DNA from 3 places in the Oceanobacillus timonensis genome. Region 1 is predicted to be linked to each of the others. Evidence: riboswitches for the same ligand, from Rfam matches in the RefSeq annotation. Region 1 holds a riboswitch; each other region holds the start of a gene.
The links. Region 1 has a riboswitch for S-adenosylmethionine ahead of B7E05_RS08885 (5-methyltetrahydropteroyltriglutamate--homocysteine S-methyltransferase). Riboswitches for the same ligand answer to the same signal wherever they lie in the genome.
Positions count from the first base shown of each region.

Region 2: linked by a shared signal. The riboswitch ahead of B7E05_RS02560 (O-acetylhomoserine aminocarboxypropyltransferase/cysteine synthase family protein) and the one ahead of B7E05_RS08885 (5-methyltetrahydropteroyltriglutamate--homocysteine S-methyltransferase) in region 1 are both predicted to bind S-adenosylmethionine.
Region 3: linked by a shared signal. The riboswitch ahead of B7E05_RS19090 (homocysteine S-methyltransferase family protein) and the one ahead of B7E05_RS08885 (5-methyltetrahydropteroyltriglutamate--homocysteine S-methyltransferase) in region 1 are both predicted to bind S-adenosylmethionine.

Region 1 is NZ_LT800497.1:1,813,117-1,823,218, reverse strand. It holds gene B7E05_RS08905 (response regulator transcription factor) at 1-463, opposite strand, end outside; gene B7E05_RS08900 (GNAT family N-acetyltransferase) at 556-1,356, opposite strand; gene B7E05_RS08895 (alpha/beta fold hydrolase) at 1,385-2,674, opposite strand; gene B7E05_RS08890 (GNAT family N-acetyltransferase) at 2,745-3,215, opposite strand; gene B7E05_RS08885 (5-methyltetrahydropteroyltriglutamate--homocysteine S-methyltransferase) at 3,456-4,571, opposite strand; SAM riboswitch class I at 4,675-4,777, opposite strand; gene B7E05_RS08880 (TcaA 3rd/4th domain-containing protein) at 5,042-6,367, opposite strand; gene B7E05_RS08875 (DUF6141 family protein) at 6,893-7,420, opposite strand; gene B7E05_RS08870 (hypothetical protein) at 7,444-7,833, opposite strand; gene B7E05_RS08865 (helix-turn-helix transcriptional regulator) at 7,871-8,071, opposite strand; gene B7E05_RS08860 (DUF2087 domain-containing protein) at 8,306-8,878, shown strand; gene ltrA (group II intron reverse transcriptase/maturase) at 8,974-10,102, opposite strand, start outside.
Region 2 is NZ_LT800497.1:454,152-464,253, forward strand. It holds gene B7E05_RS02555 (SGNH/GDSL hydrolase family protein) at 1-273, opposite strand, end outside; gene B7E05_RS02560 (O-acetylhomoserine aminocarboxypropyltransferase/cysteine synthase family protein) at 547-2,205, opposite strand; SAM riboswitch class I at 2,298-2,396, opposite strand; gene rarD (EamA family transporter RarD) at 2,547-3,467, opposite strand; gene megL (methionine gamma-lyase) at 3,675-4,856, shown strand; gene cls (cardiolipin synthase) at 5,049-6,488, shown strand; gene B7E05_RS02585 (acyl-CoA thioesterase) at 6,616-7,131, shown strand; gene B7E05_RS02590 (PH domain-containing protein) at 7,191-8,645, opposite strand; gene B7E05_RS02595 (PH domain-containing protein) at 8,638-9,120, opposite strand; gene B7E05_RS02600 (winged helix-turn-helix transcriptional regulator) at 9,302-9,634, opposite strand; gene B7E05_RS02605 (aminopeptidase) at 9,899-10,102, shown strand, end outside.
Region 3 is NZ_LT800497.1:3,859,686-3,869,787, reverse strand. It holds gene B7E05_RS19110 (CynX/NimT family MFS transporter) at 1-174, opposite strand, end outside; gene B7E05_RS19105 (zinc ribbon domain-containing protein) at 442-651, opposite strand; gene B7E05_RS19100 (YitT family protein) at 939-1,802, shown strand; gene B7E05_RS19095 (hypothetical protein) at 2,032-2,334, opposite strand; SAM riboswitch class I at 2,673-2,773, shown strand; gene B7E05_RS19090 (homocysteine S-methyltransferase family protein) at 2,889-3,941, shown strand; gene B7E05_RS19085 (cyclase family protein) at 3,968-4,717, shown strand; gene B7E05_RS19080 (5-methyltetrahydropteroyltriglutamate--homocysteine S-methyltransferase) at 4,754-5,860, shown strand; gene B7E05_RS19075 (histidine phosphatase family protein) at 6,041-6,625, shown strand; gene B7E05_RS19070 (hypothetical protein) at 6,687-7,010, shown strand; gene B7E05_RS19065 (acetoin reductase) at 7,117-7,890, opposite strand; gene B7E05_RS19060 (SDR family NAD(P)-dependent oxidoreductase) at 8,279-9,049, shown strand; gene B7E05_RS19055 (Rpn family recombination-promoting nuclease/putative transposase) at 9,176-10,024, opposite strand; gene B7E05_RS19050 (hypothetical protein) at 10,098-10,102, opposite strand, start outside.

The DNA of each region.
Region 1 (10,102 bases):
GCAATGAGTTATTCTCTAATGTGACAGACAGCTTTTCTGGAAAGATAATCAGCCCCCGCCATACTTTTTTGTCTTCTTGCGAGGAGGGAGCAGTTGATTTTCGCAGTTGTACTTCCACACGGGCTTCTATTTCTTTCTGATGAAATGGCTTGGTTATATAATCATCTGCTCCCATTTTCAAGACTTGAACCTTTTCATCCATACCAACTTTTGCGGAAATCACCATAATAGGGATTGTACGTTTCTCTTCCCTGACCTGTGTAATAAGCTCCTCTCCACTTATTCCTGGCAACATCAAGTCCAATAAAATCAAATCGAATGGATTGTTTTTCAGCTGAAGCAGACCTTCTGTACCCGAATAAGCAGCTATTGGCGTCATTCCCATTTTAGTTAAAATAACGTGCAGCAGTTGACTGATTTCCTGATCATCTTCAATAATTAAAATTCTTTTTCCTTCATTCATGCTTTACCACTCACTTTTGTAGAATCAATGTTACTATTTTAGATGGAAAAGTACATTCATACCTTGTGCCTCATATATTTTAAAACAATAACCTACTCTGCTTCGTAACGAATCATCGTCCACATCCCGATATCTTCAAACCCTAATCGTTTATAGATATTTCCCGCTGCCGGATTATCATAAAACAGGCAAAGCGACTTTCCTTCTGCTAATAACGCTGTACATAATTTCTCCATACACTTCGTTGCGTAGCCCTGCCGCTCATATCCCGGCCTTGTTCCTACACCGACAATCATCGCGGATTGGGAATTTTCAGCAGTGGTCGATGCAGATGCAACCATTGTTCCTTGTTCATCTCGGATAATATAGGTACGCCCTGTCTTATTTTTTTCTGCATCTTCTCTCGATTCTTTCGTTAAATTACTTGTTGAAAATTCCGGTATAGAACCCAGCATATCAATATTTTCTTCATAATCCGCAGAAGTCAGATATTCTACCTGTTCTATGTGCTCTGCACTTACTGGATAGCTTAATGTTTCACAAGCTGCATAATATGTTTCTTTATGTACACGCACGTATCTATCAATATATGCTTCCAAGGGTTCAATCAAATGTTTCAGACCACTTAAATCAAACCGCTGTTTATGTGCGTTTATAATTTTCGCAAACCCTCTAATATCATATTCCCCTTCACTATACATCACAAAATAAGTACGATAACGTTGGAGGACAGCAATTAAATGTTCCTGCTCCCACTCTCCCCAAACATCTTGCATATCAGAATCATAGCCGAACGCTTCAATATTTCCAATAATAAACAAATTTTCTGCTACTTTAGGCTCGACCAATTCCATTACTTTCGCATGGTCTGCTTGTGTCAGTTTACGTATCATTCCCGTTCCTCCAATAGATATAAAATGATTACTTTCGATTGTTCGCAGCAAGAAACTCCAGTATTTTATCCAAGGAATCCTTTGCTGCATCTGCATTTGCTTCCTTTGTTCCGCCAAAGGTCATTGTCATGCCTCCCCCTACTTGCATAAATACATTAGCAGGCAGTTGAACAAAACTATAGGGAAAAGATAAAAAATGGCCGCCATGTTCATAATATAAATAACGATCTTGATACGGTTCCTGCAAATTCTTCCGCGTCTTTTCCATTCGATTTACATAGCGGCTGGACGGCCATAACTGATCATCGCCGCCAGAAATAAACATGATAGGAGCCTGAATATTTTCAACTGGAATTCTGGCTTCTGCCGTCTTCTCCTGATCTTTTAACGTATGCTCCCATATAGCTGAAAAAGATATCGGCTTTTTGGTGAGCCAATTCTTCATGGTAGAGAACATCATCGAAAGGGGATACTTAAACTTGATGGCAGGCAAAGCCTCCTGATGGAAAACCCAGGACGTTATAGGAGCAAATATCCCATTTTTCATACCTGGAGTTATGTAGGCGCTGGGGACACCGGCAATGATAGATTGATAGTCATTAAATGTTGCTCCTAAAATCAGAGCAAGTTCTCCGCCTCTGGAATAGCCAATTAAATTTACATCTCCATTGACATATTCATGATGTTTCAGCCACCTTGTTGCTTCTTGAAAATATTCTAACGGAATTTCCTCAAGTTCGTTCGGCACCCCTTCCGTTCCAAAGTAAGCAAGCGCCAATGCGGTATATCCTTTAGAAGCTAACAAAGCTGCCGCATGCTCCTGCATACCGCCATCTGATCCGCTTAAAATGACAACAGCAGGATAACTTCCCCGTTCTTCCGGGTGGAATAGGGTTCCTTTTCGTTGATGATGCTGCACAGTTTCTTTTATTACACCATCCATATAAAAATGCCGGTGAATTGTGACGGCATCTTGTTCTTCCTCATGCACTTTCAAAACCAAAGTGATGGAAACTTTATCCGAACTGCTCTTTTGATAATAATCTCCCCATTTGGAATCCGTATGGTCCATCGACCAGAACAAGCCAAAAGCATCTGCTTTATCATAAGTACCTTCCACCGGCTTTTGCGAAGATACATCCACAATGCCATTATCATCTGCTATAAATGTCGCATAAGAATGAAACTGTTTATGCGCTTCATCATAGGTGGATGCATGGATGGAAACCTTCGTATTTGATGCACAGCCAATTGCCTTTATGTAAATTGTCTCATCAATATAGGAATCTATTGAACTGATTTGCAGTTTGGGTGACATAATGTCCCTCCGATCGAATCTTGTCTTATTTTTCTCTGTTTTTTTAAAAACGTTTATCTATCATAAATATTTACCCTATCTTCTTGAATAGAACACGATCATTACCAACCCCATCATAATTTGCTTTCACAGCTATACCATCCACTGTTTTATCCCCTTGCTCAATCACAAAACCCATTTTTTGATGAAATGCAATCGATGTTTTATTTACTGGTGAAGTGATACAGCGGATAACTTTCCGGTCAGCCAATTTAACTTTGTTCAAAAAGTTATCGTAAAGTGTTTTTCCAATGTTTTTCTTTCGGTAATCCGGATGCACACCTACAAAATGAATATATGCTTCATCTAGCTGATCTTGTGATAAAAACCCAATTACAAAACCTGCAATCTTTCCTTCATCTTCCACGATAAAGCTGGTATTCTTAAAATGATTAAAAAATAATTTAGGCAGCATCCCTGCCATGTCACGTCTGCCCCACCATTCATTTATCTGTGGAATCAGGACATCATAATCAGAAATCTGTAAATTGCGAATCTCCATTTTTTACCCCCTTTCTAAACATCCTATCCATTAAAAATGGTTTTCCTATCAGTTATGTTAAAACAGGATAATCTTCTTATTGTTATTACTAATATATCAAAAAAATATCACGATTTCTTTCTTTGTTTGAAATTTTTTGGAATTTACGTTTATTTAAACATCTTTCTTTGAAATGGCCCTTTCATTTTAAAAAGGAGATTGGGAAAGATAGTCTCTCCAAATCTCCTTTGCTCATCACCCTTATTTCCAAACATCTTCCGCAATTCGAACAACATGCCGGATTTTTTCCCATTGCTGTGCTTCACTCAACAAATTTCCTTCCTCTGTGGAAGCAAATCCGCATTGAGGGCTGAGACAAAGCTGGTTCAATGGTACATAGTCCGCAGCTTCTGCAATCCTTGCCTTCACAGCTTCCGGATCTTCCAGTTCGCTGAATTTCGACGTAATCAGACCCAGCACAATATATAAGTCATCACGGTTCACATGACGAAGTGGTTCAAATCCGCCCGAACGGTCATCATCAAACTCCAGGAACAGACCATCAACTTGCAAGCTGCCAAAAATTGTTTCTGACACTGCTTCATAACCCCCGCTTGACATATAGGTAGATTGAAAATTCCCCCGGCAAATATGCATCGTTACCAGCATATCATCCGGTCTGTTTGCTATGGATTCATTGATTGCTCTTGCGCATAATTTTGCTGTTTTCTCCGGATCTCTCCCTTTTTCAATCAGAGAATTTCTGCCTTCCTCTGAGAAAAAAGTGGCCCAAGAAGTGTCGTCCAGCTGTAAGTAGCGGCAGCCTTCATCATATAATGCCTGAATCACCCCTTGATAAGCAGTGATCAAATCATCAATAATCGCTTCATCATTTTCATAGACTCCGTCTTCGAAATCCGCCCGGAAAAAGAGCATATTCGGACTTGGAATTGCAAATTTCGCCACTGCATCTCCAGCAATACCATGCAGGAATTTATAATGCTCGATCATATAATGATTACTGAAGCCAATTTGATCTGTTACTTTAATACCCCGTTTTTTCGTTTCAACTCCAGTGAACTGCAAACCTTGTTCTGCCGTATAACCTTCCACGCCATCTAAGCCTTCCAGAAAATCAAAATGCCACCAGGCACGGCGAAACTCGCCATCTGTCACTGATTGAAGCCCGGCTTCTTTCTGCTGTTCTACCAGTTTCGTAATTTCCTCATCCTCAATTTGACGCAATTGTTCTTGGCTAATCTCTCCCTTTGCCTTTTGCGTACGTGCATCTTTCAAGCGCTTTGGACGGAGAAAGCTTCCTACATGATCTGCTCTGAATGGAGCACGTGTATGTTTCGTTTCTGCTGCTGTTGTCATTAAAATACCCCTTCCTCATTCTCTTTCTCTACTGCATTCATTCAATAATCCAATTAAAAAACCCCTTCTGATAAAAGAAGAGGTTAAATATGATAAAAATCTCTTCTTATCTACAAGCAAAAATGCTCCTGGAATTAGCACAGTACAAATCAGCGTCTGCTGCTAAGGCTTCAACGGGCCAGTCCCTCCGCCTTTCTGGATAAGAATATATGGAATTATACGAATAATTATGATTTACTTTACATGGAAGCGATGCATTCGTCAAGGAGATTACTAAAATTTAGGCAATTTGCTGTAATATATTTTCAACAACATTTTGTAAAATTGAAATGGTAGATGTAGAATTCTTATTGCCTACGCTTTGAACAAAGATAAGATAGCACCATTATCCTACTATAATACATATTTCTTTTCTGATTTATCAATCAAAGAAGCACTCATTCCAATATGGAACAAGTGCTTCTAACCATTTAGAGTTCTGTTTCAACAACATCGTCTCCGGCCATCGTATCATCATTACCGGTTATACTATAATCCTCACCTTCCTCTGAAACAATCCATTTCTCTTCATCTTCCAAATATTCTAAAGTAAGGCTTTTATCAAGGTATTCTTCTTCTGGATCATCGTCACGATATTGATTATTTTCTGTATATTCTCGATGAATCTCTACCGGTAATGTTACATAATGGCGACCTCCAGAACCGAGTTCATATGAAGTCTGTCCAAAGTCAATTCTTGTCCCCAATATTTCTCCCTCATAAGACGTATCTATACTTGAATTGGTTGCACTCTTTAATGTATCATTGAGCGATTCTCGTAAATCATCCGATACATCATCTGTTAATTCATCAATATCTAAGTTAACCAGTGCAGCCATATGAGTTTCGTAATAGTTATTTATCTGTTCTGTAACTGCATCTCGGTTTTCTTCACTTGTTAGTACACCTGGCGTTATGTCATACTCTGTTTCTTCATCAACTGTAAATTCTTCACTTTGTGCTTCTCCCCACGGAAACTCTGCAACACCTTGCAGTGTATTTTCTTCACTGATAGGTCCGAAAGATACCGATGTTCCTTGCCCGTCGCCTGTTATATCTGTGGATGTTTCTTGTTCGTCGCTCGCTATTTCTGTTCCTGTTTCTTCACCATTAACGAGAAGTTTCGTATTATCTATTGAGGAGCTAATATTCACAATACTTTCTTCTAAATCTAAATCAACTGATTGGTTAAAGGAATTAGTATTCATTAAAGAAAAAGACCCTTCACTTTCTATTGTTGCGTAAGGGAATTCCCCTTCTGCTACAAACGAATAATCTCCAGGACCAAACAAGCCAATTGATTCATCCAGATTTTCTATTTCTATCGCATCCTCTTCATCAATTGTTATTGTAAGCTGCTCCGGATCAAGATCTGATGCTTCATTCGTTATCGCTACCTCGTAATTTCGTACTCTTAACTCTCCTTCATCATCAAAATAAAACAGGCCTTCTTCCCGAGGCACCATGTTACCTTCATCTAATGCAGTTACTTGCTGCTCAAGCAATTGCAGTTGTTCCTGATATTTTTCGCTGTCGTCATGAAAGAATTCGACAACTTGCTGAGCTTGCTGTTCTGTCCAATATGTACCCTCGTCCACTGTGACTAATTCTAGCAGGGCTTCTGGGTCTCTCTCATCTACTGTTTCCTTAAAGTTTTCTGAAGCATTTTCCGGACTGCTGGAGCATGCACTTAAAAAAAGTGCTGTTAAAGAAATAAAAATAAGTACGTAGGATTTGTTAAAAAAGAATTTCTGCATTTTCAGTCTCCTTTATATTTTTGTCTTTCATACTAAAGACTAATGAAGCCTTTATAAACTTTTTTTATATTAGATAATCTAGCATATTATTCTTTTGCTGTTAACAGTATTTTAGGAATTAATTAACTTTTTTCGAAAATTAATCATTTTAACATAATTTTAGAAAGCAAAATTTCAAATAATGCTATTCATTAGTATAAAGTAAACGAATCCCTCTACAGCTGCTTAAGATTCCACTATAGGATTATTATACGCCAACACCTCTCTATCATTCTGTAACAAAAAACCATTGTTCTATCTATTAATTAGATATACTAATGGTTTGAAATGATTTATTTTTTACTTTATTAAATAACAGGTCTACTTCGTTATCTTCAGAATAGTTACATTTACTTGCGTTCCAATCTCAAATTCTAGAACGTCGTATTCTATGTACTTTCTTATTGGGAAACTAATCCATTACTATTTACTGCTCTATCCTCTTTACTATGTATGTAGATGTTCCCTGCTAAAACTTTTCCAATATTATCTCTTCATCTGATTTGAAGACTGTCTATTAAACACGGATTGTATGGCAGCTTCTAATTCATCCGGTTGTTGAGTACCAATAACGACAGTTTCATACTTTAATTTTAATTTCATTCCTTTATTTCCGTAAATATTATAAGCTTTTTCACCCTTCGTATTTATATGCAATCCCCAGCCTCCAAAACGTTTTATGGAACTATAAGTGATAATGTCATAACTATAAATATCTTTAAAAAGAAATCGCTTATACGGAAACGGATAAAAGCGCACATAAATGCCATCATGACGTACTTCAACTACCAGCTTAATCCCTAATGTAAAGATTGGAATCGCCACTCCAAAAATAAACCAAGAAATAATCATAGATATATTTGAGGTTGGATTGTTTCCTACAGGTACATCAAAGATAATTTGTTGAATGAACGAATACCACATGATTCCGGCACACAATAAGATTGGCAGCCATATCCAAATTTGCCGTGGATGCTGGACTTCCCGATATACAAGGTTATATTCCTTCTTCATATTAGTATACTCCCTTAACCGTTCTAATAACGCTTCGATAGTACAACAAATGATGAAAAGACAGTTACGATAGCCAGGGCAGCTAATATACATACTGTCTGATATCCACTTAAATGAACCCATTCTAATTGAAAAAGGGGCATAAGAATAACCATATACCCTATAATAATAAAGTAACTAAACGTAATTCCCCGTTCCCGTATTTTCTTTGTTCGCTCATCATTTTCTTTAAACTGAGGATATAAATAAGCTAGACAAAAAGACATCACTGTTACGCTGAAATATATCAACTCATGTCCAGCAAAGAAACTTCCTGTTGATATACTAGCAAAACCTATTAATAGGGTATAAAAAAGAAAAATAAAGCCCCCAACCAAGAAAAAGATCCTTCCAGTTTTGCTGCTCATTTTCATAGAAAACACTCCTGTTTAAAAAATGAAATCCGCTACATTATTCTTCCTCTTCTAAAAGAAAAACATCTTCCACTATGGTATGAAAACAACGTGCAATTTGAATAGCAAGCGGCAATGAAGGGTTATAACGGCCCTTTTCAATTGAAATAATCGTCTGCCGCGATACGCCGAGCATTTTTGCCATTTTATCTTGAGAAATTCCATTTTCTTGTCTTAATTGCTTCATTCGATTCTGCATAGCAGTATACATTCCTCTCTACACTTTTAATGATATAGTAAAGGAAACTTGACTGTCAAGGAACGTTTACATTCAAATAATTCATTTTCATATTATTCATTCATTAGATACACACAGTAGAGTATACCAACTCTTAAGTAAAATCTCCCCATCAATTAATCATTCATTTTCAAAAAAAGATTTTCATATCCATCTAATTAGATTATAATCAAATCAGATGAGGAGGTAGAAATAATGCAATTAGATCGAATCGTTCATTTTCACAAAACCATTGGAGATAAAACTCGGATACGCATTATTAGCTTATTGAAATCAGGACCGCTTCATGGTCAAGCAATTGCAGGCAAGCTAGGATTAAAGCCACCAACCATTTCGCATCATTTAACAAAATTAAAAGAGATTGATGTGGTTTATCAACGACGCGATAAGAATACGATTTATTTTTATTTAAACAAAGACAAACTAGAACGTATGGCGATGGAGATTATTCGCATCGGGAGTGATGACATGTTCGGAAAGTTTGATATCACAAATGAAGAAAAAGCAATGGTTATTCGGAACTTCATCGATCATCAAGGAAGATTAAAGTCATTGCCCGCTCAAAGAAAGAAAAAGCTGATTCTCTTAGAATATATGCTGCGTGGTTTAGAAAACGGAAAAACATATCCAGAAAAAGAAATCAATGAACATATTCAGCAATATCATCCCGATTATGCAACGATTCGGCGTGAATTTGTGATGGCACATTTTATGTATCGCCAAGATAGCATGTATGAATTGAACCCGGTTGATATGTGGCCTGTTTAATCAGGCTATTTTTTTAAATAATCGAGTAGAGGGAAAAGCTAAGTAACTTCTCGCCCCTCTCACACCACCGTACGTACGGTTCCGTATACGGCGGTTCAATAGTTTGAGTGTACGAACTGGTATTGAAGAGCGATATCTTTATATCCTCTCGATGCCAGTTCTTTGTCTGTCAATGAACGGTGGAGTACATAGCTACCTGATATAATCCAGTAACCTTTTCTTGTATTCGACCATTCATAAGCTTTCCGTTTATCGATACCTAACTGAATTAGATTCTTTCGTTTCGTACGTGGATTTTTCCACTGTTTCCAGATATATTGTCTAATTCTTCGCTTCAACCACCCATTCAGATTCTTCATAAATCCTTTCATTTCTCCTATGCCATAGTAATTTATCCACCCTGTCATAAGTTGCTGGATTTCTTTTAAAATCCTATCGATACTTCGTCCACGATTACGTTTCGTGATTCGTCTGAGTTTCTGTTTAACGGTCTCTTTTGCTTTATAATGCGGACGAATCTGAACACCTTTCTTTGTGACGAGGAGACAGAAGCCTAGAAACTTTCGTTTCAGAGGGCTTCCAACCGCACTCTTCTCCCGATTCACGGTAAGACTTAAATCCATCTCGAGAAATTTCGTAATACTTTTCATTACGCGTTGACCTGCTCTTTTACTTTTTACATAAATGTTACAGTCGTCTGCGTAACGCACGAACCGGTGTCCTCGTTTCTCCAGTAAATGGTCTAACTCGTTTAAGTAAATATTACTGAGTAACGGAGACAGGTTCCCGCCTTGAGGCGTTCCTTCCTCTGATTTTTGAAAGATGCCGTCAATCATGATTCCACTTAATAAATATTGTCTTATCAAGCGTAGTACGCGTTTATCTGTGATCTGTTTTTCCACAAAATACATCAGTTTGTCATGATTGACCGTATCGAAATAGGCTTTCATATCCAAGTCCACCACATGTTTGTACCCTTGTTCGTAATGCGATTTTGCCCGTATGATGGCTTGATGTGCACTACGTTTTGGACGAAACCCAAAACTATTATCGGAGAACGTCGGTTCAAATATGGGTTGTAACACTTGGTTTATTGCTTGTTGAAGCATTCGGTCAATAACGGTAGGGATTCCAAGTTTTCTTATTCCGCCGTCTTGTTTTGGAATGTCAACCCGCATTACGGGTTGAGGTTTATACTTCCCAAGATACAACTGCGTTAATAGT
Region 2 (10,102 bases), 1.4 Mb from region 1:
GGAAGCAAAATCAAATGTATTCTCCAATTCTTCATCAACAGCTATGGGGCCATTTTCCTGTTCGTCGTTATTCCCCATGACCTCTTCACTTTCGTCTTCTTGTTCATCTTCTTCATCGTTTGTTTCTTCAGGCGTAATTTGTTCTCTCAGCGCATCTTCTCTTTCCCTTTGTTCAGAGTTTAACTGGAAATAGGGGAGCTGTAAAATAGCAATAACTGCAATTACAACAACGAGAAGGGAGCTAATGAGAATAAGCCATTTCTTTTTTGTCATCTTCATCATCACACCTACGTGTTCTTTTCTTCTAGTTTATGTGGGAGCAAATAAAATTACCTATGAATTCAAAAGGAATTTGCTTTCCTGTTTATCTATTTATATTTTAATCAAGGATAGAGAATACTAAACAAATGAAACGAAAAACGCCTTCTAAGTTTTATGCTAGAAGACGTCACTGAACATTTATTATAACACAAATATACCCATCTTTCTTCTGTGAAATATACCGTAATCGATAGAAGAAAGACAGGTATGGTGAACTTGTACACATTAACGTCCGGAACTGCGTAACTTTAGAGCAAGCTCTGGCGGGTGCACATTGGAAAGGATGAATATGTCAGATGTTACGTCGGGATGTGACTTAGTGAATAAAATCGTTCCTTGATAAGCCGCATTTTCTTCTGGTACCGCTTTGCCTTCCTGCAGCCAAATTGCATCAGCTCCAGTCAGTATATCTGTTGTCACCTCATCTGTATCTGCTGCCGGAATAACCTCATAACCCAATTTATATAGAGGTACAATGTCTTCATCCGCGATACCAATAGTAACAATCCGTTTCTTACGGACGCCTTCGCTGCGGTCAAATGGAGATTGCAACAAATTTTGTACCGCTATTTCTTCAGCAGATTGTTGATTTCCCAGTGATTTTCCTGTTGCTTTATCAATGGCTTGATCCAAGTCAGCTACTATATCATCGAATGCTTCCAGACCGACTGATAAACGGACCAATTCCTCTGGTGTTCCGCTTTTTTTCAATTCCTCAGCTGTTAGCTGCTGGTGCGTTGTAGAAGCAGGGTTAATAATCAGTGATTTGGCATCCCCGACATTGGCAACATGAGACCAGAGCTCTACATTATCAATTAAAGTACGGCCTGCATCACGGCCGCCTTCAATCCCAAACGTAATAACGGAACCAAAGCCGCCTTTTAAATATTTTTTAGCAAGCTGGTGGGATGGGTGTGACTCTAACCCTGGGTAGTTAATCCATTCTACTGCAGGATGTTTTTCCAGATAAGCGGCCAGTTTTTCCGCATTTTCATTATGCTGCTTGATTCGTAGATGCAATGTTTCCAATCCTTGCAGTAATAAAAAGGCGCTTTGCGGACTGAGTGCAGGGCCAATATCACGTAATAACTGAACACGCAATTTCGTAATAAAAGCGGCTGGTCCCAAATCCGCATATTTTAAGCCGTTATAGCTTTCATCCGGCTCAATAAAGTCAGGGAATTTCTCATTGTTCCAGTCAAATCTGCCGCTGTCTACAACAATACCGCCAATCGTTGTACCATGTCCGCCGATCCATTTTGTGGCAGAGTGAACGACAATATCTGCGCCCCAAGTCAGCGGTTTGGCAACATAAGGTGCAAATGTATTATCTATAATTAAAGGAATGCCATGATGATGCGCAATATCAGCCACTGTTTCGACATCAAAGATATATAGACTCGGATTGGTGATGATTTCACCAAAGATAGCTTTGGTTTTATCCGTAATCGCAGCTTCAATAGCTTCTGGATCAGTACCGTCTACAAATTTCACATCGATTCCATATCGAGGAAGCGTGTTGGCAAATAAATTATACGTTCCGCCGTACAGATTGCTGTCTGTAATAATTTCGTCTCCAGCGCGTGTAATATTTAAGATGGTCATCGTAATGGCAGCCATTCCCGAGGATACGCCTAAAGCACCGACACCGTCTTCTAATTGCGCTATCCGCTGCTCCAGCACATCTACCGTCGGATTCATCATGCGGGTATAGATGTTTCCTGGTTCAGCTAATCCGAATAAGTTTTGTGCATGTTCTGTGTCACGGAATACATAAGAAGTCGTTTGATAGATAGGGACTGCACGGGCTCCGGTAGCAGGGTCCGGAACTTGTCCTCCGTGTAATAAAATCGTTTCGTCCTGCTGTAAGCGGTTATTTGACATTGTATTTCCTCCCTTTTTTTGAACACACTTTTCAATGAAAAAAGAGCGCCCTTCTAAAATGAAGAGAGCTCTTATAAGTGACTTTGAACTCTCTCTTATCTTTCAGATGATGTATCTGTAGGATGTAGCACCTGATGCTTCAAGTTGCCGGGCTTCTTAGGGCCTATTCCCTCCACCGCTCTTTATAAGAGATTCTGCTAAATATTTTGAAATTACTAGCGAGTATATAGTTTTACAGATTAAAAGTCAAGTATTTTACTAGGAATTGAAATAGGAAGGTTCCTTTTCAAGAAACCTTCCTATTCCTGCTTGATCATTTGAGCTAATAAAACGGGCTGAAGCTATGCGGTTGCCTTCTTCTTTCCTTTTTTGCGCGGCGTATCCCGATAAATACTTACCATATAGATAACAAGCGCAAACCAGATCAGTGCAAAGGTAATCATATGGTGCACGGTGAACGTCTCATTATATAGAAACACGCCCAGGAAGAACATAATTGTCGGAGCGACGTATTGCAAAAAACCAACCATTGCCAATGGTATTCGTTTAGCACCTGCAGCAAATAACAGTAAAGGCACTGCAGTAACGATACCTGCTCCTATGAGCAAAAGATTGTCCGGTGCAAACAAAGGAGAAAAAGTAAATGATCCTTCCGATGGGATAAAGATTAAATATAGTAGAGCAATGGGTGCAACCACGAGTGTTTCAATCGTCAATCCGTACATGGCGTGCAGGTTGACCGTCTTTTTAATCAGTCCGTAAAAACCAAAGGTGAGCGCTAATAACAGCGAAATCCAAGGGAACACACCATAACTCAGTGTTAAATAAAGCACCCCAATCCCTGCAAGGATGAAAGATAGGACTTGTCCTTTTGTTGTTTTTTCTTTCAATACAAAGACCGCTAATAAAATACTGATTAAAGGATTGATATAATAGCCTAAACTAGCCTGTAGCACATGTCCATGCTGTACTGAAAAAATAAATAGAAACCAATTGATAGATATCACAATAGAAGCTGTACCGATAGCAATGGTTTTCTTTTTATCGTTTTTTAGCTCGTGAACGGTTTCCATCAGATGACGCCAATTACCAGTCACCAGCACTAAGAAAACCATAAATACTAAGCTCCAGACAATCCGGTGAGCAAGTACCTCGCCAGCTGGAACGTGTTCTAGAAACTTCCAATATATTGGGAAGATTCCCCATAATAAATAAGCAACAAAGGTAATAACTGCTCCTTGTTTTAAAGATTTATCCTCCATGATACATTCCTGCCTTCTGAAAAAAATGAAACTAAAATTAATATTAAAACTTTATAAGAAAGGAAGCAATGCTTTTTCAAATAATCTATTTCTTAATTTTAAACAAATTTCTAAAACGGAAACATTCCCAACAGCACAAGAATACTTTATCATAAAGAGAGACACATCAGAATGTATCATCTTTACCAAGGATGGGAGAGAATATAAATGGGGAAAAAGTTTAAACATATGGAAACGGCAATGATTCATGAAGGATATGATTCCAAAGAACTTCTGGGCAGTTTGACGCCGCCGCTTTTTCAAACATCTACATTCACATTTGATACAGCCGAACAGGGAGCAGCCCGCTTTGCCGGAGAAGAAGAAGGGCATGTCTATACCCGCGTCAGCAATCCAACCGTACAAATTCTGGAGAAAAAACTGGCAGCACTGGAAAAGGCGGAAAAAGGGTTAGCTTTTGCTTCAGGAATGGCTGCGATATCTGCGGTATTAATTGCACTTACCAAAGCAAATGACCATATCATCTGTTCTTCCGGGCTATATGGATGTACTTACGGGCTGCTGTCGATGATGGATGAAAAATACAATATTCAAACAGACTACGTAGCAATGACCGATGCTAAAAGTATGGAGGATTATATCCGTCCGGAAACAAAAGTGATTTATATTGAAACACCGATTAATCCAACCATGGAAGTGATTGATTTGGAGCTGGTCATTCGCATTGCTGAAAAACATGACATTTTAGTGGTGGTGGATAATACATTTTCTACACCGTATTTACAACGTCCGCTGGAATTGGGAGCAGATGTCGTGGTGCATAGTGCCACCAAATATTTAAGCGGGCATGGCGACGTGATTGCAGGACTGGCAGCAGGGAAACAAGGATTAATAGACCAAATCGCTGCAACCACACAAAAGGATATTGGCGGGGTGCTTTCTCCATTTGATGCCTGGCTGGTGATTCGCGGTCTCAAGACATTACCGCTTCGAATGGATAGACATGCAGAAAATGCCTTACACATTGCAGAAAAATTAAAGCAGCATCCAAAGGTGAAACAGGTATTTTATCCTGGCGACCCGGAAAATAGCGGCTATGCCATTACGAAAAAACAAATGAAATCCGGCGGAGGTACACTTTCTTTTGAATTAGATGGTGGAAAAGCGGAAGTGCAGGCGTTTTTGAATCAACTGGAGTTAATAAAAATTGCTGTCAGTCTTGGTGATACCGAAACATTAATTCAGCATCCAGCTACGATGACACACGCTGTAATTCCTTATGAACAGCGTCAAAAAATGGGAGTTACAGATGCTTTAATACGGTTATCCGTCGGGATTGAGGGATGGCAGGATGTATGGGAAGATTTGGATCAGGCTTTAACGCATTGAAAATCATGTCGTTCTTTATCCCTGAGCGTCATAGGGAGTCCTTTTTTTGACAGAGTAAAATGTGATTCAGCGGGGCGATATCGTACCTTACGAAACAAAACTTTACTCGTCCCCGCTGAATGAAGTGCCGTTTTATGCTATGATAAGAGGGGACTTTCTTTTGTTGGAGAAGAAGTGATAGGAGCAGGATATATGGGATTATATTCAATAATTATCGGTCTAATGTTTGTTATAAATATTGCGCTGGCTATATCCATTATTTTTCTGGAGCGGAAGGATCCAACCTCTTCTTGGGCATGGGTAATGGTGTTATTATTTATCCCGATTATAGGGTTTATTCTGTATTTAGTTTTTGGACGTCCCATCAGCAATAGTCATATATTCAAGTGGGATCAGCGCAGCCGGATGGATGTAAAAAAAGCTGTACAAAAACAGATTCATGCCATCGAAAAAGACACATTTCAATTAAACCATGAGGATTTAAGAAAACATCTTGATTTGGTCTATTTACATCTTCGTAATGGGGAAGCTGTTTATACAGAAAATAATGGCGTGGATATTTACACAGATGGCCACGAAAAATTTGAAGCGCTTTTAGAAGATATAAACCGTGCTAAGCATCATATTCATGTGCAATATTATATTATGCGGAGTGACGGGCTGGGGACCAGGCTTGCGAATGCCTTGATTAAGAAGGCAAAAGAGGGTGTATGTGTAAGGCTCTTATATGATGATATGGGGTCCAGATCATTGAAAAGAAGCTACATAAAAAAACTGAGGGAAGCTGGCGTTCTCGTTGAAGCATTTTTCCCGTCCAGATTTATTATTAATTTTAAAATCAACTACCGGAACCATCGGAAATTAACGATTATTGATGGGGAAATCGGTTATATTGGCGGTTTTAATGTCGGGGATGAATATTTAGGGTTGAAAAGAAAAATGGGATATTGGCGTGACACCCATCTGCGGCTAAAAGGGGATGCCGTGCAAAGTATGCAGACACGCTTTGTATTGGATTGGAATCAGGCATCCAAGCACAAGATTTCTTATGAGGAAGAACATTTCCAGACGGTTTCCGGAGGGAAAATCGGTATGCAGATTGTCTCCAGCGGTCCAGATTCAGAATATGAACAAATCAAAAATGGGTATATGAAGATGATCATGGAAGCGGAAGAGTATATCTATATTCAGACCCCCTATTTTATACCCGATGAAAGCTTACGTGATGCTATTCGTATTGCCGTATTATCCGGTGTGGATGTGAAAATTATGATCCCTAATAAACCGGATCATCCATTTGTCTATTGGGCAACGATGTATTATTGCGGTGATTTATTGAACGCTGGTGCAGACATTTTTATATATCAGAAGGGATTCTTACATGCAAAAACGATTATCGTGGATGGGAATATAGCCACTGTCGGTACGGCAAACATTGATGTAAGGAGTTTCCGCCTTAATTTTGAGGTGAATGCATTTTTATACGATATTAATGTTGTGGAGCGATTAATGAAAGAGTTTGACAACGATTTGGCACATTCCACACAAATGACGAAAAAACTATATGAAAAACGTTCCATCGGTATTCGTTTTAAGGAGTCGGTCTCCCGTTTAATTGCCCCCGTATTATAGGATGAAACTTTATACAACGGGAGGTTTACAGGTGGTTCTTCATAATGAAACGAACTGGGTAAGTGTCCTGAAATAAGCAAAAAGGACGCCGAACCTTCATAAAACAGTAAAGCAGGAGGAAAAAGAGATGAATGCAAAACCATGTTCCGCATCAGTAGCATTAAAAACAACACATGTACTTCCGCCGGATACGAATCAATACGGGACTTTATTTGGCGGGAAATTAATGGCGCATCTTGATGATATTGGCGCTATTGCAGCAGTTAAACATGCAAATAACCCGGTCGTTACAGCATCTACGGATTCTGTCGATTTTTTAGCTCCCGTAAAAGGGGGGCACTATATTTCCATTGAAGCCTTTGTGACCTGGACGCATCATACGTCTATGGAAGTATTTATCCGGGCGATTACAGAAGATATCCGGTCCGGGGAGCGGACAGCTTGCACAACGGCATTTATGACGTTTGTTGCCATTGATGAAAATGGGAAACCAATGGAAGTACCGCCAGTTTATCCGGAAACAGATGATGAAAAAATGCTTCATGAAAGTGCACCGCTTCGTGCCAGCCGCCGTGCAGATCGTAAAAAACAATCCAAACAGCTTGCAGAATCATTTGGCACGGTTTATCGGACAGAAAAATAAAATAACCTATATGAAAAACCGGGTACCATCTATTTTTTGATGGTACCCGGTTTTTTACGTTACGCTTCTTCCCGATAAGAATACCAGTCAGCTATCACATAACTATCTGCTGTACGCAGCTCCTTAATAACAAAATGGCGTCCGGCTCCTTTATTTAAAATAGCCATATCTAACGTAGCAAGGGACTGTTTGCGGTGAAGGATATGCTGTTTCCGCTGCAAAGCCTGAACTCTGCGATGCTGGATGATAGCAGTATCCTTGCTGAAAAACCGCCCCTGAATCGTTATCTGCTGTTTATCCATCGCATAACCGGCTGATTTAAATGCTGCCAGTCCCATTAATCCGGCAGCCAGCATAATCAGAGCAGGTATCCAGGTGTAAGTGGAAAAGAAAATCCCAACAATAATAACCGCCAGCAATGGGACATTCATAGAACGCCATAAATAATATGGCAATGCTTTTTGGGGAGGGTGAATCAGATTTTCCGTATAGAATGTATACTCCGGCAGAAATTCATCCAGAAAAGCTGCAAATGCTTTTTTACGCAGCAGCGGAAAAATAATTGTATTGACCTCCTGGCTATTATCCGTGGTTGCACTGGCGATCTCCACATAAGGCCGTGCAAATCCCAATAATTGATGAATGGGTGTTTCTTTTATTCCAACAGCCTGGATACGTTTCAAAGGAATCGTCGTTTGTTTTTTCTCCAATAAACCTCTTGTAATAAACAATTCTTTTTCATAACGTGTAATGGTGAATTTCCAATCTTTTACTACCGTATAAAGAATACTTAAAAACCATAAAAATAAGACAACAAGAATCGCAAAAATAATAATCATTTGCAAGCCAAGTGACAGAGCAAGGCGCACTGTTTCATCATAAAATTGATCCGGAATCAAGGCTTCCACCTGAGAGAAGGCGGCGAAGAAAATCCCGATTAAAATTCCGAAACTTGCTGAAGTGGAACCAGTAATAAACAGCGCTTGAAGAGTGATAGTTCGCTTCGGCAGACTGGATTCATCCGGTTCATTTTCAACTTCTTCTGACACTCCCGGAGATCCTGTTTCGGAGGCATCCTTATTGTATTTTAATGCATCATGAAGCATACGCCCGTCTTCCATCTTAACAGCAGATAAAGCAGCATCCGTCGAAGGATCATTACCTGCTGTTTCAATCGCTACTTTTGTTAAACCGAAGATGCGGTGAATCACATTTTGTGATAAATCGATAGACTGAATACGATGCTTGGATATTGTGCGATTTTTACGGACAATAATGCCCCGGTTAATCCGTATCTGGTCTTCTTCTAATTGATAAGTGAAACGGAACCATGATAAAACACTGGATAAAATAATCAAAGCAATGATAATGGCGATACCAATCACCAGGTAAAAAGAAGCCCCATTACTGATGACCACAATAGCAATTGGCAAAAGACCTAAAATCGATTGTTTCAAGGACTGGAGAATATCAAACAGGATGGCAGCAGGATGCAGTCGCTTTGGATTAGACATCATCTTGTTCCACCCTCGCTAATTCGGAAATTTGGTCGCGCAGATTAGAAGCTTCCTCTTCAGATAATGCAGGTATCTGATGGGTCGTTGCTGCCGTTGATATTTCCAGAGTTGCCAGCTTATACTTTTTTAAAATAGGGCCTTGTTGCGTATCAACATGCTGGACACGAATCATTGGTACAATCGTCCGTGTCACAATAAGTATCCCATGTTGTATGTAAATTTCCTGGTCATAAACCTGATAACGCCATCTGCGCCATCTTAATTTCGGAATAATAAATGCTGTCACAGTCCATTCTATTATTGCAAGAGCAGCCAGGATGAATACAATCCAAATAGGCAGAAAATCGAACATCATATAGACAACAATTGCTGCAACCGTGATGAGTAAAGAGATAAGTGCATAGAGATGTGCTGTGAGCTGCCATGCCTTGATAGCATCGGTGGCAATTTTCACATTAGGCTGTTCCCGCATAGGTTTCCGCTCCTTGTTTTTAAGATAATTTTATCATACTACACATCAGGGGAGTTAAGAAAAGATTTAAGAAAAACTTCATAAATCCAAATGTATTTATGAATCAGTGTGAAAGAGGGAAGGCCAATTCATCATACATTTGGATTATTTACAATGGAACGGAAAGGAATGAAAAGCCGAGTTACTCTACTTCTTTATTTGCTAGGTCTTCTGCTGTAATATATTCTTCCGCCCAACGCTGAATATCTGTAATAACAGGCTCTAGTGCTTCGCCTTTTTGGGATAACGTATATTCGATACGGACCGGGAATTCCGAATAGATATTCCGTTTTACAATTCCTTCCTTTTCCAGCAATTTTAAACGATCCGAAAGTAAGCGGCCGCTGATTGGAAGATCAGCTTCCATTTCTGAGAAACGTTTCGCTCCCTTTAATAATTCAAATAAAATGAGCCCGACCCAGCGTGTACTTAATAAGACCATTGCTTTTTCAAAACGAGGACATAACTGATTCATTGTTCCACCTCCCCATAGAATCGTCTTGTATCTAAACATGCATTGGTTACGAAAAGTAATTTAATTATAGGGTATCATAAATAGGGAAGACAGTAAATGAAAGCCGAAATGTTGGGGACTTTCGAGAATATTTTTGGAAATATTTACAGCAGTATGAAATAATAAAAAGGTAAGAGAATATAAAACATTATTCCGTGAACGTTTTCACGAAGTGTTCTCTGATATAAAAGAGAACATCAATTTACAGATATGGAGGGTATTTGGATGGTTTCAAAACAGGTACAAGAAAAGTACGCCGAACTAACATTGAAAAAAGGAGTTAATTTACAAAAAGGGCAGGCAGTGATGATGAATGCACCGATTGAAGGAGCAGAATTTACGCGGATTGTAGCTCGTAAAGCATATGAAATGGGTGCGAAAGATGTCCATATTAACTGGGTGGACGATGAATTGAACCTGCTAAAATAT
Region 3 (10,102 bases), 2.0 Mb from region 1:
CGTATTTACTAAACCAATCATGCCATTAGAAGCTTCTAATTCTCCGCGGAACAGAGGGATAAGCGGTCCGACAGACGTGATTGGGGAACGTAATGTTGCTGCAATCAGCAAAATAGCCAGGAGTAATAAGAATAGATAGTATCGTTTTGTAAAAGCTTTTTTGGAGAGACGCATATATATATGATTCCTTTGTAATGTATTTTAAAAAATGTATATAGGAAATCATCATATCAAAGGGGATAAGGGAATGTAAAGCTATTTTGAAGATGACAGAAAAAGCATTGTGGTAGTTGTATTGTTATCAAGTCAAGGTGAATAGAAGTACGAACGCATTTCTACAGAAAAAGAAACATGGCGTAAAGAACCATGCTCTTTTTCTGCTTATCAAAATGTTAAAAAAGCAATCTAATTCCGTTAGCTAAACCGACTTGCTGCGAGAAATTATCCTCCGAAAAATAAATCAAAAATGTTACTAGCTGTAGAGCTTTCTGCATTATAAAACTCGGAGTATCCACAATCTTTGCAGAATACGACAGTGAAACGATTATGTTGTACATCAAACATTTTAGATAAGCCGGATCCTGTCATGGAAACATCTTTTGAATCCGCATTTCGGCTTCCACATTTCATACATCCTTCATGATTTTTCATTTCTATCACCTCTTTTAATAGTTACGAATAAATGCATGTATTGGTTTCACCGTTTTTAAACAAATCTTCCACCTTCATAACATTTGAGTTTGAAACAGAGAAGCGTATAATAATTAATATTGAAAAAAATGTATTTATAAGGTTATTTTAAGTGAAATAAGGAAATCTAAGTCTAAGAAGCAATCTAAAACTTCAACGCAAGCAGGAAGGGAAGTAACGGTAAAGCAGACGGACGATTATTTTATTTTACACAATAGCAACAATGCAATAGAAAGAAGGAAAATGTGATGAGTAAAGCGCAATCGAAAATATCGAGAAAGACAATGTTTTTTTTAAGAGGCCTCATTATTGTTATTGGCGGGTTTATTACCGCTTATGGGCTGGAAGCGGTATTGATTCCCAATAGTGTTTCTGACGGTGGGGTTACCGGCCTGAGTATCGTTGGCTCGCAATGGACAGGATTGCCGCTGGGAGTTTTAATTGCTATCTTAAATATTCCATTTATTTACTTAGGATATAAACAAATTGGCAAAGGTTTTGCGTTGTTATCCATCCTCGGAATTGCCTCCCTGGCTATCAGTACAAGTATGATGCATCATATCCCGACGATAGTAGGAATTGAAGGAGATACCTTGCTGGTGACAGTGGTTGGCGGGATTATTATTGGTTTCGGTATGGGGCTTGCACTCCGTAATGGCGGGGCATTGGACGGTATCGATATGTTAGCAGTGCTGTTATCACGTAAGCTCCCCTTTGGAACGAGTGATTTGATTTTATTCCTTAATTTATTTGTGTTTATTGTGGTATCGACAGTATTTGGTTTACGAGGGGCTTTAATGTCAGGAATTGCTTATTTTATTGCTTCGAAAGTCATTCACTTGATTGAAGAAGGTTTGAGCAGTACAAAAGCAGTATATATTATCACCGGCTATGCGGATGAAATGATCAAAGAAATCAGAGACCGTTTAGGACGTAGTTGTACGGTGCAGCATGTAGAAGGCGGATACTCGAAAAAAGAATTCCGACAAGTGAAAAGTATTATAACCCGTTTGGAAGAAAGTCAAATGAAGGAAATTATTCAAGATGTTGATCCGGAGGCATTTATCACGGTTCATGAGGTAACGGAAGTACGATGCGGAAATTTCGATTAAAAGAATGCAAGTAAAAAAGGCAGCCAATGGATGAGCATTGGCTGCCTTGCTGTATATCATGCATTAAGTTCTTGCTCTGAACAATTCCGCGATTGCATGAGAAACCTCGATGCCTTGATAAGTGAATGCGGATAATGCGGTCAGTGCAAAGAATCCAATCACAATAAATCTGAAAATCATCATTTTGTCAACCTCCTCTTTTGAAAGTTTGATTTATTTCAAAAGAGGATTAAACTACGAAATTGGATTGATAGAAAACGGGCGTCATCAGCCGTTTTGTGCGGTTGATACTTACAATCATCGTAAATAAACTAAATGTTCCCAGTAAGAATAAAGCAATGACTAAAGCCGGGTATGTTATAAATGATTTATCTGACTGATCATTTCCGCCCAAGCCTAAGTCTTGAGACATTTGGGTATCAACCAGCATCTCTTGTTCGGTGAGAAGGTAGCTGTGATGTATACCTGAAGATAGTTGTGTGATTGGTAAAATGATAATCATCATAGCAATCATCAAATGTCTATTCAACATCTACGCCCTCCTTCCATTTTCGCTTTCATATAGGATAGCTATCTTTATGTTAGAGAAAAATTTAATTATACCAATATTGAAGAACGATTTCAATATATTAACGTTTATTGATAAGAGCTTAAAGTGTATTATATGCTTATTTTTCAATGCTGTCTATACTTTTTGAACATTTTATGACTTTTTAGCTACAATATCAATGTACCCCATTATAGGGGTTCGTTAAACATATGGCTGGCTGTTATAAACGTTGTATGCTTGAAATATTTTTTAAAAATTCATATTGACAAAGAATTCAAATACATATATAGTTATCTACAACAAATAAATAGCAATACATTTTCTTATCCAGAGAGGTGGAGGGACTGGCCCTTGGAAGCCTCGGCAACAGACTTAGAAAAGAACTGTGCCAATTCCAGTAGCAGAAGCTAGCAGATAAGGAGAGACATTGATATCGTACTCAAACCTCTTCTTTCTGAAAAGAAGAGGTTTTTTCGTGTTTGTATCATCTTATCGGCAGCACATCACAAGTAAAAGTTTATGGGAGGAATGGAGAAATGGCGAAAAGAAGTTTGGAAGAACGTTTAAAACAGGGAACAGTTATTGCAGGGGAAGGATATTTATTTGAACTAGAGCGCAGAGGATACTTACAGGCAGGATCTTTTGTACCGGAAGTAGCATTGGATAATCCGGAAACATTGAAAGCAGTGTACCGTGATTATATGAAAGCAGGATCGGATGTGGTGCTTGCTTTTACATACAACGCACATCGTGAAAAAATGCGCATCATCGGCAAAGAAGATTTATTAGAGCCTTTAAATCGAAATGCTATTAAATTAGCAAAGGAAGTAGCGCAAGAACATCCGACGGAAGAAGCTTTGGTTGCCGGAAACATTTCGAATACCAATATTTTCAATCCGGAAGATCAGGAGTCCAAGAATAAAGTTAGAGCCATGTTTAACGAGATGGCTTCATGGTGTAAAGATGAGGATGTTGACTATATTAACGGGGAAACGTTCTACTATCATGAAGAAGCATTCATTGCGTTAGAAGAAATTAAAAAATATGATCTGCCGGCAGTAATTACCTTGGGATTAATGGGTGAAAATATCTTGCGTGATGGTTACACAGTGGAAGAGTCATGTAAGATTTTAGAAGATAACGGCGCTTTAGTTGTCGGGATGAACTGTTTCCGCGGGCCGGATACGATGCAGCCGTATTTAGAGAAGATTCGTGACAATGTAAATGGATATGTAGGAGCATTGCCGATTCCGTACCGGACAACGGAAGAGAATCCGACATTCTTTAACTTGCCAGATGGAGGGTGCAGCTGTCATTTGCCGACAGAAACCACTTTCCCGACTTCGCTGGATCCGCTTTATCATAACCGTTATGAACTGGCGGAATGGGCGAAAAAAGCACATAGCATCGGTATCAATTACATTGGATTGTGCTGTGGAGCTTCACCGGCAATGCTTCGTGCGGTAGCAGAGGCTGTTGGAATGGAGACAATTAATTCCATTTATTCTCCGGATATGCATAAACATTTCTTATTTGGTGAAGACGATACATTGCAGGATCATATTACAGATTATAAGACAAAAGCTTAAGGTAATAGAGGAGGGGGCAATTTATCATGACAGTTACAAAAGAAAATGAGGTCTTACAAGCGCTTGATATATTGAAAACAAAAACGTGGGTAGACTTAACGCATACATTTGGGCCGAGCTCTCCGCATTTTGCAGCATTTAAGGATGCCGAGTTTGAAACATTATACACGCATGATGACGGTTTTTTTGCACAGCAATTCAGCGTTTCCGGACAATATGGCACGCATATTGATGCGCCCATCCATTTCGTTCGTGATCAGCGCTATTTAGAAGAATTAGACTTAAAAGAAGTTGTCCTCCCGCTTGTTGTGATTGATAAATCGGAAGCTGTCGGGGAGAATCATGATTATATTTTAACGGTGGAAGATATTTTAGCTTTTGAAGAAATACATGGAAAAATTGAAGCGGGCACATTTGTAGCATTGCGGACGGATTGGAGCAAACGCTGGCCGGATAGAGAAACATTTGAGAATAAGGATGCAAATGGAGACAGTCATTTACCCGGATGGGGATTGGATGCGCTGCAATTCTTGTTTGAAGAAAGACAGATTAAAGCAGTAGGACATGAAACGTTTGATACCGATGCAGCTGTCGATGCCAGAAAAAATGGGTCTTTAATCGGCGAGTATTATGTGCTGGAACAAGATACATTTCAAGTGGAACTTTTAACAAATTTGGATCAATTACCAGCGAAGGGTGCGGTCATCTTTAACATTAGTCCGAAACCTGAAAAAGCAAGTGGTTTTCCAGTTCGTTCATTTGCCATTTTGCCATAAGTATTCATAATTACTAAAAAGAGGAGAAGGAATAAAATGACAAAAACAGCAGTAAAAGCACCATTTCGTGCCGATCATGTTGGGAGTTTATTACGACCGGAACGTATTCACCAGGCTCGAAAGAATTTTCAAGAAGAGGCTATTTCTAAAGAAGAACTTCATCAAATTGAAACGGAAGAAATTAAGCGTGCTGTAGATAAGCAAATCGAAGTTGGTTTAAGTGCGGTGACAGATGGAGAATTCAGACGCCGTTTCTGGCATACCGATTTTCAGGAGCATTTAAATGGTGTGGAAGGGTATGTGCCGGACCAAGGTTTTGTCTTTGTTGGAGAAGAAACAGAACGCTATAACGTACGTGTAACAGGAAAGGTTTCTTTTAATCCGGATCATCCGCATGTAAAAGAGTTTGTGGAATTTAAAGAGATTGTTGGTGATCGTGCGATTGCGAAACAAACGATTCCAAGTCCGAATCAATTATTTGCGAAAGGAATTGTTAATTCGGAAGTTTATCCAAATCTGGAAGAATTTGCAGAAGATGTCATCCAAACATATCGAGACGCGATTAAAGCTTTTTATGATGCAGGGTGCCGTTACTTGCAGCTGGATGATGTATACATTGCAGGATTGAATGTAGAGAATTTCCCGACAACCGAAGATGGAAAAGACCGTCAGTATTTTATTGATTTAGCACTGCATGTATTAAACAGCGTATTAGAAGACAAACCGGAAGATTTAACCATTACTACCCATCTTTGCCGTGGAAATTATCGTTCGAAATGGGCTTTTGAAGGCAGTTATGCAAAAATAGCTCCAACTTTATTTGCAAAAGAAAAAGTAGACGGGTTCTTCCTGGAATATGATGATGATCGTTCCGGCGGGTTTGAGCCGCTTCAATACATTCCGGACGGCGGACCACGCGTCGTGTTGGGTGTCTTTACTTCGAAATATGGTGAATTAGAAGATAAAGAAAATATTAAAGCAAGGATAAAAGAGGCATCGCAGTATGTTCCGAAAAATCAATTATGTATCAGTCCGCAATGCGGCTTTGCATCCACGCATCATGGCAATTTGTTGACGGAGGAAGATCAATGGAACAAGTTAAAATATATTGTAGATACAGCCAGAGAAGTCTGGGGAGAGTAAAAAGAAACAACGCGTAATCACATTGTATGGAAACAAAAGAAACAGTTAAAACAGGCTAAGGGAGATTGGAACCCTCAGCCTGTTTTTATTGCGAAAAAACACAAGTTAATAGATAAACAGGCAGAAATAGTGCTAGAATAGGATTAATGAGAAAAATAGTTCGAAAGTGGGGAAATGGCTTTGACAGAGATTTGTATGATACGGCATGGGGAGACCGATTGGAATAAAGAAAAAAGAATTCAGGGAAAGACAGATATTCCTTTAAATAAAACAGGAGAATCACAAGCGAAAGTTTGCTGCGCGGCTGCGGAAAAATTTGAACCGACCGTACTCATTACCAGTCCATTAGCGCGTGCTAAGGTAACAGCAGAAATTATTAACAAGGACTTAGGATTGCCTTTGCATGAAATGCCTGATTTTGTAGAACGTTCTTATGGTGATGCGGAAGGAATGGACATAGCGGATAGAAACCGCTATTTTCCTGATCGGGAAATGATTCCGAATGTAGAAACATTTGAAGCGTTAAAGGAAAGAGCGATGAAGGGGCTAGAAGAAGTTTGTGAAAAGTACCCTGGGGAGCGTGTTCTGATTGTTTCCCATGGTGCATTAATTAATGCCCTTTTGTCTATTATTTCAAAAGAGAAGTTAGGAACAGGGATTACATTTCTTCAAAATACATCCATGACAACATTTGCTTGTGAACATGGGGAATGGCGTGTCGTGGATTATAATAATACAAATCATCTTGCAGCTGTGAATGAGTAGTTGCTGTGTAAAATCGCATTCATTTATTAGAGAAAAACAGTTCTAAAAAGGGGGGATATGGATGAATATTGATTTTGTAAAGGTAGAAGTGCTGATGGCAGAGGAGTATATCAGTGTTTTACGGGAGCAGCTTCATGAACATGGATTTTTACACTATGGCAATCAGGACAACGTTCTTTCTTATACAAAATATAAACATTATTCCCGACCCTTGGAATTTGCATCATTGGAAATGTCTGTACCTATCGAAAGCGAATGCTTACAAACCGTTTGTAAGGCAGAATTCCGCTGCATGATTCACCAGGTTGAGAAGGTAAAGAAAATCATCCATGATCTCCATCCGAGTGAGTGCCCGGTTATGTATTTTATTCCCATACTTGATTAGTGAAAAGCAGCCGTATCTCAATGATAACGGCTGCTTTTAGTGCATAAAAAGCAATTTAAGATGTTTCTTTTTTGCGGAATAAAAATTTCAACGGTTTCCTCGGTTATTATCTATACACAATTCCGCCGTCTGTGATAATAGCCTGTCCTGTAATATAATCGGAATCATCAGAAGCTAAGAAGGAAACAAGGTTTGCAACATCCTCAGGTTCTTGAGAACGTCCCAGTGAGATGCCGTCAACAAACTGCTTATAAGCATCTCCGCGTTCCATATTGTCATAGTATTTTACCATTTCTTCATCAATACGATCCCACATGGATGTACCTGCTACACCTGGGCAATATGCATTGACGCGGATATTATCTGCTGCCAGCTCTTTGGAAGCCGTATGCGTGAAAGAACGGACCGCATGCTTGGTAGCAGAATAAGTACCCAGCATTTCATACGATTCATGCCCGGCAATACTACATGCATTAATTACTTTTCCTTTTGTTCCTTGTTTAATAAATTGTTTTGCTGCAGCTTGTGTGCCAAATACAGTTCCGTTCACGTTTACTGAAAAAGTTTTATTCAGTTCATTCTCATCAATTTCAAGGAACGGGGAAACAACGTCAATCCCTGCATTATTTACAAACACATCCAGCTGTCCAAACGCTTCTACTGCTTCTTTAACCAGATTAAATTGGTCATCGCGTTTAGACACATCACCGGAAATGGCAACAGCATCAGCGCCGGCATCTTTAAATTCGTTTAACGTACTATCCAGCATTTCTTTATTAATATCATGCAGAACAATTTTGAAGCCGTCTTCACTAAGCCGTTTTGCTATTCCTTTTCCTAGTCCTCCTGCAGAACCAGTTACAATTGCTACTTTTGACATAATAAAATTCCTCCAAGTTCATTTTAAATGGAATGTATGACTGATATCTCTATTATGATTCCCTTTTTGATATGATTGAAACAAAATAAGGCAGTGCTAATACATTATTTTCTCCTATTTACACTGGGAGAAAAGGTTGACAGCCGTGTTAGATAGTCTTCTGTATATCGAGGAAGGGATTCATTAAAATTGTTTATAAGGTGAGTTTGTACAGTACAGATTATTTTATGTATGCATATGTGCACATGTAACTTTTTGTCAGGGAGATGAATTCCATAGTGATAAAAAATATTTTCCACTATATTCTCAGCATGGAGAGGGTCTTTTTTGACAACTCTAAAAATGAAAGCGTATGCTTTAGGTAGTAAAATAAAGGGAGGAAATAAAATTGACTACACTAGAAGGGAAAGTTGCGATCGTAACTGGTGGAGCGTCCGGAATCGGTTATGCCATGGTGCAAAACTTGGTAGAAGCTGGTGCGAAAGTAGGGATAGCAGATTTAAATGAAGAAAAATTGAAAGAGCTGGAGCAACACCATAAAGGAAATGTATTAGGTGTTGTAACAAATGTTACGAAAGAAGAAGATATTAAAAATCTTGTTCACAAAACGACAGAAGCATTTGGCGGACTTGATATGGCCTTTAACGTTGCTGGTGCATCTAAATCAGGAGCAATCATTGATCAGCCGGAAGAAGATTGGAATTTCACGGTTGATTTATGTTTGAATGGGGTCTTCTTATCGTTAAAACATGAAGCAAAATACATGAAAGAACATGGCGGCGGAGCAATTGTCAATGTTGCTTCTTTAAATGCACATGTTCCAATGCATTACGGAGCAGCTTATTCTTCTGCAAAAGCCGGAGTGGAGATGCTCACAAAAAATGCGGCGCTCGAAATGGCCAAGCATGGCATTCGTGTCAATGCTATCCTGCCGGGACTGGTATCCACACCACTGACTTCTGATTTAACAGATGTTAACGCCATTAATGAAGCTTATTTGGATCGTATTCCTATGGATAGAGCCGGGGATCCAAAAGAAATAGCCGGCCCAGCGTTATTCCTTGTTAGTGATCAAGCATCCTATGTTAACGGAGCCAGCTTAATTGTAGATGGTGGATGGGCTGTGACTGGATACCCGGATTTAAGCAAGTTTATGTAATGCCGGAATCGAAGACAGGATTGCTAACAATTCGTTAAATATATCTTTATCCACATTTATGCAGGAAGAAAACCAAAACTTTCTTCCTGCATAAAAAATGGGCAACTTGCTCGTTTTGCTTGCACATTAATCTTTAAGTGATTTCCGAAGCGTTTTTACTTCTTCAAGATGAAGCCTGGTTAATTCAGATATTTCGTCGTCTGAATAATTTCGTTTTAACAGCTGCTTAGCAAAATGTTGCTTCTCTTCTAGTTTACCCTGTTCTATACCTTGTTCTATGCCTTGCTCTATTCCCTGTTCTATACCTTTCTCCAACCCTTCTTTGGTTGCTTTTTCTTCAATTTCTCTGTACAGTCTTCCGAACGTGGGGGTATCTCTCAACTTTTCTAAACCCATGATTTTTTTCTCCTCCTTTTCGTCTTGTGCGATGGGTAATGTTTCATACAATTGTTCCTGCAAGTCCGGTGGAATCAGCATCATATAATCAATAAAATACAATAAAGCTGCAAGATAGTTTGTGCGATGTGAATATTTTTCAAATGTCAGGTTGAGCAGCTGCTGTTTAAATTGGTATCTTTTTTGGTTGGCTTCGTCTGTCTTCTTCTTGTTCTGACTGGCATAAATCCCGGCAAGCACGGCTAAAGCAAATGGGTTATCTGATTTTTTCAGTTCTTCCGGATCTTTTTCATGAAAAAGATAGGTATTATAGGCATAGGTTAGTTCCGTGCCGTAAAAAGCGTAATGGAACGCTTCTTTATGCTCCTCTTGGCTGACGTCGGTCAACAGAGCAATAGAGTAAATCGGGCGTTTCGTCTTGTCGTAAATCCGGTAAAAATATTTAAACATGCGCTCGGCAAATTCATCTTTGCCAGCCGCCTGCACTTCAATATGAATAAAGATATATTTTTCCTCTCCGTTCTTTAGTTGAACGTTGACGATTTTATCTGAATACTTGGTTCCTTTTTTGTGTTTCATTATAAAGAACGAAAAGCGCAAAGCACCCGTTTAAAAACGTAGAGATTGGAGCGGCGTAACTGAGATAAAGGAATCACG